3 regions of the Pseudomonas sp. B21128 genome follow, and region 2 is predicted to be linked to each of the others. Evidence: riboswitches for the same ligand, from Rfam matches in the RefSeq annotation. Region 2 holds a riboswitch; each other region holds the start of a gene.
What was found. Region 2 has a riboswitch for cobalamin ahead of cobO (cob(I)yrinic acid a,c-diamide adenosyltransferase). Riboswitches for the same ligand answer to the same signal wherever they lie in the genome.
Positions count from the first base shown of each region.

Region 1: linked by a shared signal. The riboswitch ahead of AB4P91_RS20635 (TonB-dependent receptor plug domain-containing protein) and the one ahead of cobO (cob(I)yrinic acid a,c-diamide adenosyltransferase) in region 2 are both predicted to bind cobalamin.
Region 3: linked by a shared signal. The riboswitch ahead of cobW (cobalamin biosynthesis protein CobW) and the one ahead of cobO (cob(I)yrinic acid a,c-diamide adenosyltransferase) in region 2 are both predicted to bind cobalamin.

Region 1 covers NZ_CP162590.1:4,607,311-4,613,501, reverse strand. The annotation lists gene AB4P91_RS20635 (TonB-dependent receptor plug domain-containing protein) at 1-1,866, opposite strand, end outside; cobalamin riboswitch at 1,960-2,167, opposite strand; gene AB4P91_RS20630 (LysR family transcriptional regulator) at 2,220-3,110, opposite strand; gene AB4P91_RS20625 (zinc-binding alcohol dehydrogenase family protein) at 3,221-4,231, shown strand; partial or broken gene AB4P91_RS20620 (gluconolaconase) at 4,236-4,358, shown strand; gene AB4P91_RS20615 (putative quinol monooxygenase) at 4,388-4,696, shown strand; gene AB4P91_RS20610 (saccharopine dehydrogenase family protein) at 4,810-5,937, shown strand; gene AB4P91_RS20605 (thiol-disulfide oxidoreductase DCC family protein) at 5,945-6,191, opposite strand, start outside.
Region 2 covers NZ_CP162590.1:5,431,772-5,437,962, reverse strand. The annotation lists gene AB4P91_RS24510 (C40 family peptidase) at 1-249, shown strand, start outside; gene AB4P91_RS24505 (PQQ-dependent sugar dehydrogenase) at 380-1,693, opposite strand; gene AB4P91_RS24500 (hypothetical protein) at 1,760-2,344, opposite strand; cobalamin riboswitch at 2,507-2,733, shown strand; gene cobO (cob(I)yrinic acid a,c-diamide adenosyltransferase) at 2,814-3,425, shown strand; gene AB4P91_RS24490 (cobyrinate a,c-diamide synthase) at 3,422-4,822, shown strand; gene bluB (5,6-dimethylbenzimidazole synthase) at 4,819-5,469, shown strand; gene cbiB (adenosylcobinamide-phosphate synthase CbiB) at 5,466-6,191, shown strand, end outside.
Region 3 covers NZ_CP162590.1:3,916,565-3,922,755, forward strand. The annotation lists gene nfuA (Fe-S biogenesis protein NfuA) at 1-530, shown strand, start outside; gene cobM (precorrin-4 C(11)-methyltransferase) at 685-1,431, opposite strand; gene AB4P91_RS17500 (cobalamin biosynthesis protein) at 1,511-1,924, opposite strand; gene AB4P91_RS17505 (CbtA family protein) at 1,921-2,622, opposite strand; gene AB4P91_RS17510 (CbtB domain-containing protein) at 2,634-2,831, opposite strand; cobalamin riboswitch at 2,952-3,174, opposite strand; cobalamin riboswitch at 3,705-3,917, shown strand; gene cobW (cobalamin biosynthesis protein CobW) at 4,017-5,087, shown strand; gene cobN (cobaltochelatase subunit CobN) at 5,091-6,191, shown strand, end outside.

The DNA of each region.
Region 1 (6,191 bases), 820 kb from region 2:
GGTGACGTAATCGCGGTCGAACAGGTTCTCTACCAGCAGGCTGACGCGATGTTGACGGGCATTGTCGAGGTAGCGATAAGCGTCGGCATCGATCACTGAATAGCGACCGTACTCGACCTGTTTCGAGCTGGTCACATCGCGGATATAGCGGATCGCGCCGCCGGCACCCCACAGGCGGTTTTCCGACTCGAAGCCAATGCGCGAACGGGCGAAGAAGCTCGGGATGTCATTGATGGTCACGCCGCTGCGCGATTCGGTGAGGTTGCGGGTCATGTCCGCTTGCAGGCTCCATTGCGCGTTGAGGGCCAGTTTCGCGTCAGCCTCGAAACCGCGCATACGTACCTGGCCCTCGCCGTTGACCCAGTGGCTATCGTCGAGGGTGATCAGGTCGTCGATCTTGCGTTTGAACACGGTGACGCTGGCACTGAACGCGCGATCGAGCAGCAGGCCCTTGTAGTCGAGGCCCAGTTCGGCGTTGCGGCTTTTTTCCGGTTTGAGGTTGCGGTTGCCGATCTCGTCGCCCGGTTCGTTGACGAACAATTGTTCGGCGTTCGGCAGTTTGTAGGCGCTGCCGTACTGACCGCGCACGGCCCAGTTGTCGTTGAGATCGTAGAGCGAAGTGAGCATGGCGACCGTGGCGCTGTCGCCGCCGCCCATGGCTTCGTGACGAACGCCGACGCTCGGGTGCCAGTCGGGCAGGGCGTCGATCTGCGGACGCAACTGGGTGTAGATCGCGTGGGCTTCGGCCTTGTCGTTGTCGATGATCAGCACATCGTCCTGGCCTTTGAACCATTGGTTGTCGGTGCCGAACACCAGCACATGACCGCCGGACGATTCAGCCTTGCCTTCGGCCTGTATGCCCCAATCGGTAAAGCCCCAATAGTCGTTGTGGTTGATGGCTTTGGTGGCGCCGCCCTCGACATTATTGATGCGCGTGTAGCGGGTGTCCCAATCGTTGATATGGCCTTTGACGAAGTAGCTCAGACGTTCATTGAGGTTTTGCTCGAAGGTCGCCGTAGCGATCTGTTGCACGCGGTCGTTGGTGGTTTTGTGGTTATCGACCGGGCGGGCGAAATCGAGGTTGGCGTCCGCATATTGGTAGAACAACTCCAGCCGCGAGTCGTCGCCAAACGACTGAATCGCCTTGCCACCGAATGTGGTGACTTCATAAGCACGGTTTTTCTCGGTGACGTTTTTCATGTCGCGGTTGCGAAACGGCTGGTAACCGTCGGAGACGTTGTGGCTGACATAGGCCAGCAAGCCCAGATCGCCGAAACCGTTGCTGAAGATGTTCTCGACCCGGGCATCGCCGGTGGTGCCGCCGAAAGTGTCGAGGCCCATGTTCACCTCGCCCGAGGCCTTTCGACTCTGCGGCGAACGGGTGACGATGTTGATTACTCCTGACACCGCTTGCGTGCCGAACAACAGACTCTGCCCACCCTTGAGCACTTCGATGCGTTCGATGGCGTTGGCCGGCAAGGTGTCCAGGTACAAACCGCCGTACAAGCGGTTGTTCAGGCGTGCACCGTCGAGCAGGACCAGCGTATCGTCATTGCGTCCGCCTGACAGGGAATAAGTGCCGTAGTCGAACGGGCCGTTTTTCGGGGCGACATAGAGGCCGGGAATGAACATCTGCATGACGCGACTGACATCCGCCCCGGGGCCGGCGCGCTCGATCTGTTCGCGGCTGACGATGTCCACTTTGCTGCCGTAATGCGCCATGTCGGCGACGGTCGTGGACTCCACCGAGGGTGCCGAAACGATTTGCTGATTGAGTTCCAGAGTCGCGTCGTCGGCCAGCAGCAGCGGACTGAACAGGCAACCGAATAACAGGGAGGGAGCAGAGGAGTTGAAAGGTCGAATCATTGTCTTCTCGAAAAGGATCTTCGCAGAAGAGCATGCAGGAGAAGGCATCGCGCACACGCCGACACCGGCCCATGCCCGCCCACCGCAGGATTTTGCCAAACAGACATTTCGGGCCGGTCTCCGGGCTCGCGCGTATCGATGCTTTCACCTTCCCATGGCCGTCTGGCCACAGTGGTGTGTCGAAAGCATCACGCGCATACCGTTGCGGGGGCAGCACCGGACTTGTTCAAAAAAGAACGTACCGGTTTCCCGTTTCACCCCATGCACGGCGGCATGGGACACCTGAAACTGGGCGGCATCTGAACACTCGAATGACCGTTCGTCAACGCCGCGGCCATTATCGGACGCTCAGTTCAGCCCGGCTGCAGGGCGGCAAACTGGTTGCTCAACCACGCATGCAGTTGCGATACCGCGGGGGAGATTTGTTTGCGATGCGGGCACACCAGACTCAATGGCGAGGCCTCTCCGGGGAAGTCCGGCAGCAGCACAAGCAGGCGTCCTGCGCTCACGTCAGCGCTGACATCCAGCCAGGATTTGTTGGCGATACCTTCACCGGCCAGTGCCCAGCGCCGAACCACATCGGCGTCGTCGCTGAACAGCGGGCCAGAGACTTGAATCGTTTTACCGGCCAGGCACCATTTATCGAATACCCGACCATTCTGCAGGTAGAGCAGGCATGGATGATTCAGCAAGTCCTCCGGCGTTTTTGGCTGCCCGTGGCGTTGCACGTAGTCCTTCGATGCGACCAGCACCCGGTTATTCCAAGGCGCGAGTGGCAGAGCCACGTAGTTGGCGTCTTCGTTGGTACCGTACCGAATGGCGACGTCGACCGGGTCGCGAAACAGGTCGGCCATCTGGTCCGACAGGGCAAAGCGCAGGGTCAGTTCCGGATGCTGACGACGGAACATCGTTAACCACGGCAGCAGAATATTGCGCCCCAGATCAGACGGCGCAGTGACTTGCAGCACGCCGCGCAGCGTGGCGTTTTCACCCCGCAGGTTGTCCTCGCCTTGTTTCAGGGTTTCGAGCACGGCGTGGGCGGTGGGCAGGTATTGCTCACCTTCGGCAGTCAAACGCAGGCTGCGGGTGGTTCGCGCGAACAGGCGCACATCCAGTTCGCGCTCCAGACGTTTGATGGCGGCGGCGACCTGCCCTGGCAACAAGTCGGCCTCCAGCGCCGCGGCGGTAAAGCTGCCCAGCGCTGCGCTGCGGGTGAACAGGGCGAGATCATCGATGCGGATCATTTTCTCTCCTGCAGTGAAAGTGTTGGCGCATTCTGCAGGTTTTTCTTTCTCCGTGGGAAGTCGAAGATGGTGGCAAGTGAATGCTTCAACCCTTCAGACAGCGAGTCCCCATGAAAGCCATCACCTTTGTACAACACGCCCTGCCCATTGAAGATGCGCAATCCTTGCAAGACATCGAGATAACTGCGCCAGTGCCCGGTCCGCGTGACCTGCTCGTCGAGGTACGGGCTGTTTCAGTCAACCCGGTCGACACCAAGGTGCGCGCCGGTACTTTCACCAAAGAACCGAAAATTCTCGGTTGGGATGCGGCCGGCATCGTTCGCGAAGTCGGTTCGCAAGTGACGCTGTTTCAACCGGGCGACGAAGTGTTTTACGCCGGCTCGATTATTCGCAGCGGTAGCTACAGCGAATTGCATTTGGTCGATGAGCGAATTGTCGGGCACAAGCCACGTTCGTTGAGTGCTGCCGAGGCGGCGGCACTGCCGTTAACGTCGATCACGGCGTGGGAATTGTTGTTCGACCGTCTCGGTGTCGCCGAGGCCAGCGGGGAGGGCAAATGCCTGTTGATTACCGGCGCGGCGGGTGGCGTCGGTTCGATGCTGGTGCAACTGGCTCGGCAGTTGACCCGACTCACGGTGATTGGCACCGCTTCGCGCCCGGAGACCGCAGGTTGGGTGAAGCAGTTGGGCGCCCATCACGTCATCGATCACAGCCAGCCGCTGCTCGCTCAGTTGCAGGCCCTCGGGATTGCCGAGGTCGATTACGTCGCCAGCCTGACCCACACCGAACAGCACTTTCTACAGCTGATCGAAGTGCTGCGACCGCAGGGTCGTCTAGCGGTGATTGATGATCCCGAGAGCCTTGATGTCATGCCGCTCAAGCGCAAGTCGTTGTCGCTGCATTGGGAGTTGATGTTCACCCGCTCATTGTACGAAACGGCGGACATGATCGAACAACATCACTTGCTTAACCGGGTCTCCGACCTGATTGATCTGGGCGTTTTGCAGACCACCGTCGGCGAGCACTTCGGCGCGATCAACGCAGCAAACATGCGCCGGGCTCATGCACGGGTCGAGAGTGGCAAGGCTCGGGGCAAGATCGTGCTCGAAGGCTTCTGTTGACTGTCTGTATTTCATCGCCAACCCGTTGCACCGCCAGGCGGTGTTTCGCGGCGGGCAGGATCAACAACAGAAACCCTGCAGCCTGCTGCGTCTGAAAATCGACGCGGCGCCTGCGCCTACCCGGTAATACCTGTTTTATCTTCCGGAGAACTGATGATGAATGCGTCCACAGAAGTGTTGGTTTCGATTGCCGTCCTCAAGGCCAAAAAGGGTCAGGAACGGGCCTTGAAAGAAGGGCTTCTGGCACTGGTCGAGCCGACCCGGGCAGAGCCAGGCAATCTCGATTATGTGTTGTTTGAACTGCGCGATGAGCGCGGCACGTTTTACATGCGCGAGGCGTTCAAGGATCAAGCGGCACTGGATGCGCACTTCGCCATGCCGTATTTCCAGCGCTTTGCTGCTACGGCGGATGACCTGCTTGAAGAGCCCTTGCAACTGATCTTTCTTGAACAGGTATCGAGCTGACGGCATCGCACAATGGTTGAGTGGCTTGCGAGTGCCCGGGTCTATATTCTTCACGGCTGTTTATGTGCGTCGAATAGTGGCTGAGAACAGCCTTTCAGTTAGGGAAGAATTGAATGCCGTTCAGGGTGATGGTGGTCGGTGGCTACGGTAATTTCGGTAGCATCGTTTGCGGGCATTTGGCGGTCATGCCGGGTGTAGAACTGCTGCTCTCGGGACGCGACCCGCACAAGTTGCAGCGCAAGGTTGATGAGCTGAACAGCCAGTCGGCTGCTGTCGCCCAAGGTTGGTGCGGCGATGCCATGGGCCCCGCGTTCAGCGCCGCTTTGCGCTCGCTGGATATCCAGTTGGTCATCCACACCGGCGGGCCGTTTCAGGGGCAATCCTATGCGGTCGCCGAGAATTGCATCGCTGCTCAAGTGAATTACTGCGACCTGGCGGACTGCCGAACCTTCGTCAACGGCGTAAGTATTCTCGACGCACGGGCGAAAGCGGCGGGCGTGGCGATCCTCAGTGGTTGCAGTTCGGTGCCGACGCTTTCGTCAGCGATCATCGATCAGCAGCGTCACCGATTCTCGCGTATCGATTCGATCGAATACGGCGTATCTGCTTCGGCGAAAATGCCCGGTCTGTCGACAATCGAAGGTGTGCTGGCCTACGCCGGCAAGCCGATCAAACAACTGAAAAACGGCAAGGTGCATGAAGTGTCGGGTTGGCAGAATCTGACCTTGCGCAAAATACCGCAACTGGGCAGCCGTTTACTGGCGAATGTTGACGTACCGGACATGGATATCTTCGCCGGACGCTATGGTGCGCACACGCTCAGCTTCAAGGCAGGTGCCGGGCTGAAACTCGCCGGTATTGCCAACGCATTGTTAGCGCAGGCAGTAAAAATCGGGCTGGTTCGCGACCATCTCCCTTGGGCCGCCAGACTGTATCGGCTGGGCTGTCGATTCGAGCGTTTTGGCGATGGCAAAAGTGCGATGTACATCGACGTTCAGGGCGCAGGCGTTGAAGGGCAACCGCTGACCATGACCGCGCAACTGACCGCTCTTAACGACAAAGGCCCGGAAATTCCCAGCTGCGCCGCCGTCGCACTGGCCGCGAAAATGGTCGGAGGTTATGTGCCGCAACCAGGTGCCCGGCCCTGCGTCGGCGAAATCAGCGTTGCTGAATACCTGATTGCGATCAACGATCCGGCCAACTTGACCCTGTCCGTGCAGTTTTCTGACGAGCAGTTCTGACCACGCTTTATCGGTGTGATTGTGCTGAAGATGGCGCAGGCATTTTCAGAAATCGCTGCTCGTGATCAGGATTGGGCAGCAGGCAGCTGTCGTACTTGCCGAACAGCCGATAGCGATTCAACGCGATGCGGTCATATGCCCAGTCCCGCAGCCCACGCGGGAAAACGCGCAGCAAGCGCAAGGGCTGCCAGCGGCCGGGCAACTGACCGACGACTTCAAAAAAGGCATCTGATCGCGCCCAGTAATGTCGGTCG
Region 2 (6,191 bases):
CTGATCGTCATGCAGGCGCCGAATGTGGGTAAGGAAGGTTTGCAGACAGGCGATCTGATCTTCTTCGCCACCAATGGCGGTTCGCAGGTCAGTCATGCGGGAATTTATGTCGGGGAAGGGCGCTTCGTACATGCGCCGGCAACCGGCGGCACGGTGAAGCTCGACAGCCTGTCGAAGGCGTATTGGCAGAAGGCTTATCTGAGTGCCAAGCGGGTGTTGCAGCCGGAACATCTGGCGCATAACCCGTAGCTGGAGTTTCAACAACATTGTGGGGGCGAGCTTGCTCGCGAAGAGGGAGGGTCAGTCAATTTGAATGTCGACTGATCCACCGCATTCGCGAGCAAGCTCGCTCCCACATTTGTTTTGTATTCAGGTCAGGTTATTTAGCGGAAGACACCCGCCACACTTTGTTCCCCACATCATCAGCCACCAGCAAGCCACCTTGCTGGTCGATCACTACGCCCACCGGGCGACCCAGTGCGTTCTCGTCCTTGTCGAGAAAACCGCTCAGCACATCCACCGGCTGGCCTGTTGGTTTGCCCGCCGCGAACGGTACGAAAATCACTTTATAACCACTGTGCGGCTTGCGGTTCCAAGACCCGTGCTGGCCGATGAATGCGCCTTCCTTGAACTGCGCTGGCAGCTTGTTGCCCTCCGCGAACGTCAGACCCAGCGAAGCGGTGTGCGGGCCAACGGCGTAGTCCGGCGCAATGGCTTTGGCGACCAGGTCGGGATTCTGCGGCTCGACGCGTACATCGACATGCTGGCCGTAATAGCTGAACGGCCAACCATAGAAGCCACCGTCCTTCACCGAAGTGATGTAGTCCGGCACCAGGTCGCTGCCGATTTCGTCGCGCTCGTTGACCGCGGTCCACAACGCGCCACTGGTGGGCTCCCACGCGAGGCCGTTGGGGTTGCGGATGCCCGAGGCGAAGATGCGGTGATTGCCGGTTGCGCGGTCCACTTCCCAGATTGCGGCGCGGCCTTCCTCTTTATCCAGACCGTTTTCGCCGACGTTACTGTTCGAGCCGACCGTGACGTACAGTTTGCTGCCGTCCTTGCTGGCGATGACGTTCTTGGTCCAGTGATGGTTGAGCGTGCCGCCAGGCAGATCGACCACCTTGATCGGCTGCGTCTTGATTTCGGTTGCGCCGGGTTCGTAGTTGAAGCGCAACAGGCGATCGGTGTCGGCGACGTACAGGTCGTTGCCCACCAGCGTCATGCCGAACGGTGAATTGAGATTCTGCAGGAATACCGTGCGCGTTTCAGCCACGCCGTCGTGGTCGGCATCGCGCAGCAGGGTTATGCGATTGGGGCTTGGTACGCCGGCGCCGGCCTTGCCCATGACTTTTTCCATGACCCAGCCGCGCACGCCTTTGCTGTCATCAGGTTTGGGCGGTGCATTGGTTTCTGCGACCAGCACATCGCCATTGGGCAACACATAGAGCCAGCGCGGATGATCGAGACCTTCGGCAAACGCGGCGACTTGTGTGCCTGCCGCAGCGGTCGGTTTGCCGCCCGCGGGCCAGCCGACCGCCGGGGCGATATTCACCGTCGGGATCAGGGTTTTGTTCGGTTCGGGCAGTTTCGGTGACGGGCCGGTGCCGTCGATGACCTGCAGGCTGGACGATTCACCACAGGCGGCGAGCCCTCCGGCGAGGGCGATGACGAAAACGAGTTGGGGCTTGCGCATTGCTGATCTTCCCTATGAATGCATTCCTAGTCATAGAGGATCGCACAAGCCCGATGGTTCAACTGCTCAGCCGCGGGCCTCTTTGAACAGCAAGGCAATGCCCGGGTGATAGTTACCGGCCTCATTGCGCAATTTGCGATAGGCGTAGGGGAAATACCAGGCGACGGCGCAGGTGTGTTCCTTTTGCAGGTCGTCGACCATGTCCTGCAATTCTTCCGGGCTGGCGCTGTGCTGGGCTTTTTGCGGGGCGACAAACAGGCAACCGAGTTTGAGGTCGCTGGCGTAGCTGAGGCGTTTGGCGTCGTGGGTGATATCCAGCAGGGGCTGAGTCAGGTTGAGGTTGTTGACGCGTGGCCAGCGTTGCGTGGCCTGGATAAATGCGCGGTCTTCGGCACCCGCCAGGAACAGATCGGCGCGGGCGTTGCGCTCGCCTTCCTCGTTCTGCTTGCGAGTGGCGGTGTCTCGCAACGTCACCAACTCCGCCATCCAGGCGGCCGCACAGAGCAATCCGAGATTGGCTTTCTCGTCATGCCAGTAGGGCGTGTCGCTGTCGCCGCGCACGGCGTTGTAGCGGTCGATACAGTCAAACCAGCGTTCTAGCACCGGGCGCAGGAATTCCAGGCGCGGATTGCTGATGATCATGCCTTGCATCGTAATCATCCTTATTGTTGTGGTGTGCTTTGCGGTAAAAGCATGGCTCTTTGATATCATTTGTTTTGGCGTGGCACAAGATTGGCGTCGGATAATTGATCGCCGGCAGTTATTCGCCCGATGACCCCCTCTTTAATTGACGCTCCACCCCCAACCCTCTAACCTTCGCGGCTTGTTTCAGGTGCTCTGTGACCTGCGTCGACAGAGTGAAACAGGGAAGCCGGTGAGGGTTGTTTTCACGCGAAGCACAACCACGATCCCGGCGCTGCCCCCGCAACGGTAAATGAGTGAAAACTGCGTCTTGTGCCACTGCTTAACGGCGGGAAGGCGCGCAGTCAGGCGAACGCCGCTCATGAGCCCGGAGACCGGCCTGATCCATCCAGCGGCATCACGGTGGGCGATGCCAGGCTTTTTGCCGTCTATTCTTGTGCCTGCCCGCCGTTATCCAGCCTCAACGGAGAGCTCCCCCATGACTGATTCCCCCGAGCGTGACGAACGCCACCTGGCGCGTATGCAGCGCAAAAAAGCCGTGATCGATGAACGCATCGCCAACTCGCCCGACGAGTGTGGCCTGGTGCTGGTGCTGACCGGCAACGGCAAAGGCAAAAGCAGCTCGGCGTTCGGCATGCTCGCCCGCGCGATGGGCCACGGCATGCAGTGCGGCGTGGTGCAGTTCATCAAGGGTCGCAACAGCACCGGTGAAGAGCTGTTCTTCCGCCGCTTTCCCGAGCAGGTGCGTTTTCACGTGATGGGCGAGGGCTTCACCTGGGAGACTCAGGATCGCCAACGCGACATCGCCGCCGCCGAGGCTGCGTGGGCGGTGTCGCGCGAGTTGCTGCGTGATCCGTCGATCGGTCTGGTGGTGCTCGATGAATTGAACATCGCTCTCAAGCACGGCTACCTCGATCTCGATCAGGTGCTGAGCGATTTGCAGGCGCGTCCGCCGATGCAGCATGTGATCGTCACCGGTCGCGGGGCGAAGCCGGAAATGATCGAGATGGGCGACACGGTCACCGAAATGGGCATGCTCAAACACGCCTTTCAGGCTGGCATCAAAGCGCAGAAGGGCGTCGAACTTTGAATCAGCCACGTCACTGCCCGGCGGTATTGATTGCCGCGCCGGCCTCCGGTCAGGGCAAGACCACCGTTACTGCCGCGCTCGCTCGTTTGCATCGCAATCAGGGGCGCAAGGTGCGCGTGTTCAAGTGCGGCCCGGACTTCCTCGACCCGATGATCCTCGAGCGCGCCAGCGGTGCGCCGGTTTATCAACTCGATATGTGGATGGTCGGCGAGCAGGAAAGTCGTCGCCTGTTGTGGGAAGCCGCCGCCGAAGCTGATCTGATTTTGATCGAAGGCGTGATGGGACTGTTTGACGGCACACCATCGAGCGCTGATCTGGCGCGGCATTTCGGCGTGCCGGTACTCGGCGTGATCGACGGCACCGCGATGGCGCAGACCTTTGGCGCATTGGCGCTGGGGCTTGCGCGTTATCAGCCGGACTTGCCGTTTGCGGGCGTGCTGGCCAATCGCGTGGGTACGTTGCGTCATGCGCAACTGCTTGAAGGCAGCCTCACCGAGGGTTTGCGTTGGTACGGCGCGCTGTCCCGCGAGACCGGGATCGAATTGCCGAGCCGTCATCTGGGGCTGGTGCAGGCCAGCGAGCTGAATGACCTGGATGTTCGTCTCGACGCCGCCGCCGAAGCGCTCGCCAGCAGTTGCGAGGTAGCGCTGCCACCGGCCGTGGAATTCGCGGCGCCGGAAGTGATCGTTGCTGAACCGCTACTGCAAGGTGTGCGAATCGCGATCGCCCATGATGAGGCGTTTGCCTTCACCTACGGCGCCAGCCTCGATTTGCTACGGGCGATGGGCGCCGAGTTGAGTTTCTTCTCGCCGATCCGCGACACGCAATTACCCGAGGCGGACAGTCTGTATCTGCCGGGCGGCTATCCGGAATTGCACCATGTGGCGTTGTCGCGGAACACCGCGATGCTCGACGCGATCCGCGCGCACCATGCGGCGGGCAAACCCTTGCTGGCCGAGTGTGGCGGCATGCTTTATCTGCTTGATTCGCTGACTGATGTGGAAGGCGTGCGCGCCGAACTGGTCGGTTTGCTGAGCGGCGATGCGGTGATGCAAAAACGTCTGGCCGCATTGGCGCTGCAAGCGGTTGACCTGCCTGAGGGCTCGCTGCGTGGGCACACGTATCATCACTCCCTGACGACGACTGAATTGACCCCGATTGCTCGCGGCCTTAGCCCGAATGGTGGGCGTGGGGCGGAGGCGGTTTATCGCGATGGGCGAATGACCGCTTCTTATGTGCACTTCTACTTTCCGTCGAATCCTGCGGCGATCGCAGCACTGTTTGCGCCTGACCTTGCGGCCGCCTTCGCGAGCAAGCTCGCTCCCACAGTTGAAACGGTGGTGACTGAAGCAATGCTATCCGCTGTGGGAGCGAGCTTGCTCGCGAAAGGGCCATGACAGACAACGCATTCTCCGAAGCCGAACGCGCAGCGGTCTACAAAGCCATCGCCGAGCGCCGTGACATGCGCCACTTCACCGGTGGCAGCGTCGCGCCCGAGCTGCTGCGCCGACTGCTCGAAGCCGCGCATCAGGCCCCGAGCGTCGGCCTGATGCAGCCGTGGCGCTTCATTCGCATCAGCGACCGAGCCCTGCGCGGGCAGATCCAGAACCTGGTGGAAGAAGAACGTGTCCGCACCGCCGAGGCCCTCGGCGAGCGCAGCGATGAGTTCATGACACTCAAGGTCGAAGGCATCAATGATTGCGCGGAAGTGCTGGTCGCCGCGTTGATGGACGATCGCGAGAAACACATCTTCGGTCGCCGCACGCTGCCGGAAATGGACATGGCGTCACTGTCCTGTGCGATCCAGAACCTGTGGCTGGCGTCCCGCGCCGAAGGTCTGGGCATGGGCTGGGTCTCGCTGTTCGAGCCACAGGCGCTGGCCGATCTGTTGAAACTGCCGGAAGGTGCCAAGCCACTCGCGGTGTTGTGCCTGGGCCCGGTCAAGGAATTCTATCCGGCGCCGATGCTGGTGCTTGAGGGGTGGGCGCAGGCGCGTCCGCTCAATGAGTTGCTGTATGAAAATTATTGGGGAGTGAATCAATGAGTGTGGCGTTGTTGAGTGTCGCCGCCGTGGCGCTGGATGCGCTGCTGGGTGAACCGAAACGCTGGCATCCGCTGGTGGCGTTCGGCAACTTTGCCGGGCGCATCGAGCAACGTTTCAACGCCGGTGGCCGTGGCTGGCGCAGTCATGGCGTCACCGCGTGGGTGATCGCGGTGCTACCGCTGACGTTGCTCGCCACCGCGTTTTCCTGGGCGCCTTATGTTGGCTGGATCGTCGAGATACTCGCGCTGTATTGCGCCCTCGGCATGCGCAGCCTCGGCGAGCACGTCGAGCCGGTGGCCAAGGCGTTGCGCGCCGATGATCTGGATGAGGCGCGCAAGCGTGTCGGCTATCTGGTCAGCCGCCAGACCAGCGAACTCGACAGCACCGCCGTCGCCCGTGCTGCCACCGAATCGGTGCTGGAGAATGGCAGCGATGCGGTGTTTGCCGCATTGTTCTGGTTTGCCGTGGCCGGCGCGCCGGGCGTGGTGCTCTATCGCTTGAGCAATACGCTTGATGCGATGTGGGGTTATCGCAACGAACGTTTCGAACGATTTGGCTGGTGTGCGGCAAAAATCGACGACGTCCTCAACTACATTCCCGCGCGTCTCGTGGCGTTGACCTACGCGCTGCTGGGCAAAACCCGACTGGCCCTGAAGTGCTGGCGTACACAGGCGCCAAAATGGGACAGCCCCAACGCCGGCCCGGTAATGGCGGCAGGCGCG
Region 3 (6,191 bases), 1.5 Mb from region 2:
CCAAGCAGAACACCCCGGGCATCGGCATCCGCGTCTTCATCACCCAGCCTGGCACCCAGTACGCCGAAACGTGCATTGCCTACTGCAAGCCGGGCGAAGAAAAACCTGAAGACACCGCGCTGGGGCTGAAAAGCTTCACCGCTTATATCGATTCGTTCAGCGAAGCGTTTCTCGATGACGCCGTTGTTGATTACGCCACTGACCGCATGGGCGGCCAGCTGACCATCAAGGCGCCAAACGCCAAAGTACCGATGGTCAATGCCGAAAGCCCGGTCAACGAGCGCATCAACTATTACCTGCAAACCGAAATCAATCCGGGGCTGGCCAGCCACGGCGGTCAGGTCAGCCTGATTGATGTGGTTGAAGACGGCATCGCTGTTTTGCAGTTCGGTGGTGGTTGCCAAGGCTGTGGCCAGGCAGACGTGACCCTGAAGGAAGGCATCGAGCGCACCTTGCTTGAGCGTATTCCTGAGCTCAAAGGTGTTCGCGACGTGACTGACCACACGCAGAAAGAAAACGCCTACTACTAAGTCAGGTGTTCACTGCGAGCATAAAAAACGGCACCCGTGAGTGCCGTTTTTTTTGTGTGAAATTCCAGGACGCCTTCGCGAGCAGGCACGCGCACACAGTGAAACCATGTCGTTCACCAACCCTGTGGGAGTGAGCTTGCTCGCGAAGGGGCCGTCATGGGCGATACAGATGCGCATGCCCGGCGCGATACAGCGATGACTCGCTGAACACCTCACTTCCCAGCACCCGCCCAACCAGAATCAGCGCTGTGCGGCGAAAGCCTTTGGCGGCAACCTTCTCGGCGATATCCGCCAGCGTCCCCACCACCCAGTCCTGATCCGGCCAGGTCGCTCGGTGAATCACCGCGATCGGGCAGTCGGCGCCGTAATGCGGCAGCAGTTCAGTCAGGATCTTTTCCAGGTGATTGACCCCCAGATGAATCGCCATCGTCGCGCCATGCTGCGCCAGACTGCCCAACTCTTCGCCGGCGGGCATTGCCGTCTTGTCGGCATAGCGGGTCAGGATCACGCTTTGCGATACGTCAGGCAGCGTGAGTTCTGCGCCCAGCAACGCCGCGCATGCCGCGGTCGCTGTCACTCCGGGGATGATTTCAAACGGGATATTCAGTTCACGCAGATAGCGGATCTGCTCGCCAATCGCGCCGTAGAGACTCGGATCTCCGGAATGCACCCGCGCCACATCCTGACCTTGGGCATGGGCGGTTTTGATCAGATCGATGATCTGCTCCAGATGCAATTCAGCGCTATTGACCAGTGTCTGTGCCTGATGACCGTCGAGCACCGCCGCCGGTACCAGCGAACCTGCGTAGATGATCACCGGGCAACTGCGTATCAGCCGCTGGCCTTTGACTGTGATCAATTCCGGGTCGCCTGGGCCGGCGCCGATGAAGTAAACGGTCATCGTTGAATCCTTGGGAAATAGGCGCGGCAACGCTTCAGATGAAGATTGCTCATGATTGATGGCGGGGATTATCGGGAATTTACGCGGCGCCGGCCAATGCCAGCGTTGCCTGTGCGTATTTTTGTCGGGAAATCAGCAGCTTTGCCGGTGCCTGAATCAGCTGTTCGGCGAGTGCCAGTGCGGCGCTTTCGGCTACGCCATAACAACCGGTGCGTTCGAAGGCAATCTGCGAATGGTGGCTGAGTTGCGGTTCATAACTGGCCAATTCCTCACAGCTGAAGTACAGCAGCGGCAGGGCCAGCTGATTCGCGAGTTCCTGCAGGCCGGGCTCATCGCGCTTCAAGTCGATGCTGGCCAAAGCCTTCACGGCATGCAGTTCGATGCGGTTGGCTTGCAAGGCTTGATCGAGTAACGCGCGCAGCGTGCTCGCAGGGCAGCCGCGCTGGCAGCCCAGACCGACCACGAAAGTCGGCGCTGCGCTGTCAGTTGTCATGCGTGGTATTGACCATCGATCTTGCGGCGGAACAACCAGGCGCTGATCAAGCCCAAGGCCAGCCAGAACGCGACGTTGGTCAATTGCGAGGCGATTTTGAACTGCGCTTCCAGTGCTTCCGGAGCGAGCATCGAATGCACCTCCGGTTGCGGCGCGCCGATCACGTGCGGTACAGCGAGGATGGCTACACCGAGGATTTTCATCAGCCAATGACGGCTGAACGCAATCAACGCCAGACCGGCAGCGGTTGAAGCGGCGGTGCTGATCCACCACAACTGCCGCGAAGCCAGATCCGCCGCGGCAGTACCCGGCAGTTCAGGCGGCAAGCCCAGGGTTGGTGCGAGGACGAACGTCGCGTAACCGGCCAGACCCCACAGCAGGCCTTGCGAGGTTTTGGTCGGCGCGCGCAGGGTGTAGAGGCCGGCCAGCATCAGGGCAAAACCCACGGCCACCACCAGATTGCCACCCGTGGTCGAGACCACCCGCTGCCAGCCGTCTTCCGGTTCCCAGGCTTCGGTATCATGGGTGTGCGCGGCGGTGCCGGCGACGTGTTCGTGAACGGCGGCAACAGGTTCGGATTTTTCATAGGTTTCGGCTTGAAGAATCAGCGGTGACACCCAGAAACTTTGCAGCAGCGTGAGCAGCAGGGCGGCCAGCAGACCGGTGAAGCCCGCGGTTTGCGCAATTCGCTTGATCATGTCGGCAGGTCTCAGTGGCACGGGAACGCGGCGCTATGGCGGGTATCGTGAGCCGCGTTGTGCACGGCTTCGATGTGCGAGAAGCCCGCGAAATAGACGAGGCCTGCCCCCAGAATCGACGCGAAGATGGCGGCGGTCAGGCGCTGGCTCAGGGTGGTGGTGCTGGAGATTTTGTCCGTGTTGCTGCCGGTGCTGGTGACGATTGACATGGCGCTTCCCTCTGGAATGTCAGCAGGTGAACAGAGCGCATGAAACCCCCTGCGGCGCGGGCACGCAGAGGTTCAAACAGCGCCCGCCCACCGCGGGTTTGTTATGTTCAGCGACGCAGGTGCGCACTGTGTGTTGCGGGCCGGTCTCCGGGCTCACGAGGGGTTGGCGTCGGGCCGACCTGCAAGCGTCACCTTCCCATGCCGCAAGGGCACAGTGGATCTGACGCTTCGCTCGCTTACCGTTGCGGGGGCAGCACCGGACTGACATGGCTCTGAGTAAAGCACATGATTCACCGGTTTCCCGTTTCACCCCGTGAAGGGCACCCGTAACAAGTTGTGTAGGAGAGCATGGTGTGGGGTTTTTAGTCAATTTGCTTTGGGGGCTTATCCGTTGCTGCGGGTGTGGCTGATTACGGTTCCGCCCTTACGGCGGGTCACTTTTGAAAAACGCCTCAAAAGTAACCAAAAACGCTTGCTCCAACGTCCGGCCCGCTCGCTAAAGCTCGGGGTTCCTTCGCTCCGGAATCCATCCGGGGCAACGATTCCGGTTTGCTTCGCTGCACCTCCTTTCGATGTACTCCCCGGATGAATCCCTCCACTCAGCCTCCCGACGTCGTCCGTGGATCAAGATCAAAAGCTGCACTCGAGCTAACGCTCATTGTGTTGAGTGGGGGAGGAGCGTGCCAGTTAAAAACTGTTACCTATGTGCTTGAACTGTTTTGTTACCTATGTGGGTGAGTCATGCCGGCAAAACCTTGTGGTTTCTTTTTGGCGTTTGAAAAAGGGACTCGCTGTAAGAGCGAAACCGCCAGCGGCAGCACCCACAGCAACGGATGCCCCGTATCCAAACATTGACCCACCACTGCACCATGCGTAGCCTTGCGCCTTCGAGGTTCTTCGGCATTGCCGAAGCTAAGAAGGGAACGCGGTCAATGCCGCGGCTGCCCCCGCAACTGTGAACGGTGATATTCGCTGCCACGCCACTGCAAGCTCAATCCACAGAGCCCGCGGGAAGGCGCAGTGAATGCCAGGCCCAGCGCCTGAACACCGTCAGCCAGGAGACCTGCCTCGTCACAGATTCTCAATTCAACCGGGCGGGGTGATCCGGTGGCGAACTCTCCAGGCACGCACGCGCGGTGCCGGTTCTCGTCCCGTATGCCCGCCACTTTGCCAAAGGGCATACCGATGAAAACACTGGCCAAGCTCCCTGTCACCATCGTCACCGGCTTCCTCGGCTCGGGCAAAACCACGCTGCTGCGGCACATGCTCGACAACGCGCAGGGCCGCCGTATTGCGGTGATCGTCAACGAGTTTGGCGAGTTGGGCATCGACGGTGAAATCCTCAAGCAATGCACCATCGGTTGCACCGAAGAAGAAGCCACCGGCCGCGTCTATGAACTGGCCAACGGCTGCCTGTGCTGCACTGTGCAGGAAGAGTTCTTTCCAGTAATGCGCGAGCTGGTTGCCCGTCGCGGTGACCTTGATCACATCCTCATCGAAACCTCCGGCCTGGCCCTGCCAAAACCGTTGGTGCAAGCCTTCCAGTGGCCGGAAATCCGCAGCGCCTGCACGGTTGACGCGGTGATCACCGTGGTCGACAGCCCGGCCGTGGCCGCTGGCACCTTCGCCGCGTTTCCGGATCAAGTCGATGCCCAGCGCAAACTCGACCCGAACCTGGATCACGAATCGCCGCTGCACGAATTGTTCGCCGACCAACTGGCCAGCGCCGACCTCGTCATCCTCAACAAATCCGACCTGATCAGCCCTGAAGACCTGGCGCGCGTACGCCTGGAAGTCGCCGAAGAATTGCCGCCAGCGGTGAAGATCATCGAAGCCAGCAGTGGCCGCGTGCCGCTGGACGTGCTGATCGGCCTCGGCGCCGGTTCCGAAGAACACATCGACAGCCGTCATAGCCATCACGACCATCACCACGACGGTGATGACGACCATGATGACCACGATCACGACGCCTTCGATTCGATCTCCATCGAACTGCCGCAAGCCGACGAAAGCCTGTTGCTCGACGCGCTGACGCAACTGGTGGTCAAGCACGGCATTCTGCGTGTGAAGGGCTTTGCGGCGATCCCGAACAAGCCGATGCGCTTGCTGATTCAGGGCGTGGGCACACGTTTCGACAAGCATTTCGACCGTCAGTGGGGCGCCGATGAAGCGCGCGTCACGCGTCTGGTGTTGATCGGTCAGGAACTCGACGCCGCGCAACTCGAAGCGCAACTGCGCGCTGCGCTCAGCGTTTAACCCATGCACCTGCTCAGGACCCAGCCCGGCGGTTTCGTCTCGGATGACAACATCGCCGACCTCGGGCAAACCCCCGCCGACCTGGTGATCCTGTGCAGCGGCGATTCCAGCCTGGCGCTGCTCGCCGAAGCTGCGCAGCAATTGCCCGAGGATTATCCGAGCCTGCGCCTGGCCAATCCCATGCAGGTGCAGAATCACGCTTCGGTTGATCTCTATGTCGATGAGGTGCTGCGCCACGCCAAAGTCATTCTGATCTCGCTGCACGGCGGTATTGCCTATTGGCGTTACGGCATCGAGCGTTTGATCGAGTTGTCCGAGCGCGGCGTGCAGGTGATTCTGGTGCCGGGTGATGATCGTCCCGATCCGGAGCTCAGTGACCTGAGCACCGTCAACGCCGAGGATCGAGACCGGCTCTGGCAGTTCCTGCGACAGGGCGGCATGGGCAACGCAGTGGATTTCTTTCACTGCCTGGCCAGCCGTTGGCTCGCCCGCGATTACCCGTGGGGCGAACCCCAATCCCTGCCTCGCACGGCGATTTACCATCCACAAAAAATCAGCGCCGCACTGAGTGACTGGCAGGCCGATTGGCGGCCCGATCAACCGGTCGCGGCGGTGCTGTTTTACCGCTCGCATTTGCAGGCGGCAAACACCGCGTTCATCGATGTTTTCTGCCAGCGCTTGCAAGCGGCGGGGCTGAACCCTTTGCCGATTGCGGTGGCGAGTCTGAAAGAGCCCGGCTGTCTGTCGGTGGTCGAGGATTGGCTGGATGAAGTCGAGGCGGGGGTGATTCTCAACACCACCGGTTTTGCTCAGTCGAGTCCCGAAGCGCCGCATTTGCGGCCGTTTCGCCGCAACATCCCGGTGATTCAGGCGATCTGCGCTCAGGACAACGAACCCGGTTGGCGCGACAGCGAGCAGGGCCTCGGCCCGCGGGATCTGGCGATGCACATCGCCTTGCCGGAACTCGACGGACGCATCATCAGCCGCCCGATCAGCTTCAAGGATCTGGCCTGGCGCAGCGAGCGCAGTCAGTCCGACGTGGTCTGCTATCGGGCGCAACCCGAACGCATGGATTTTGTCGCTGAACTGGCACGACGCTGGATC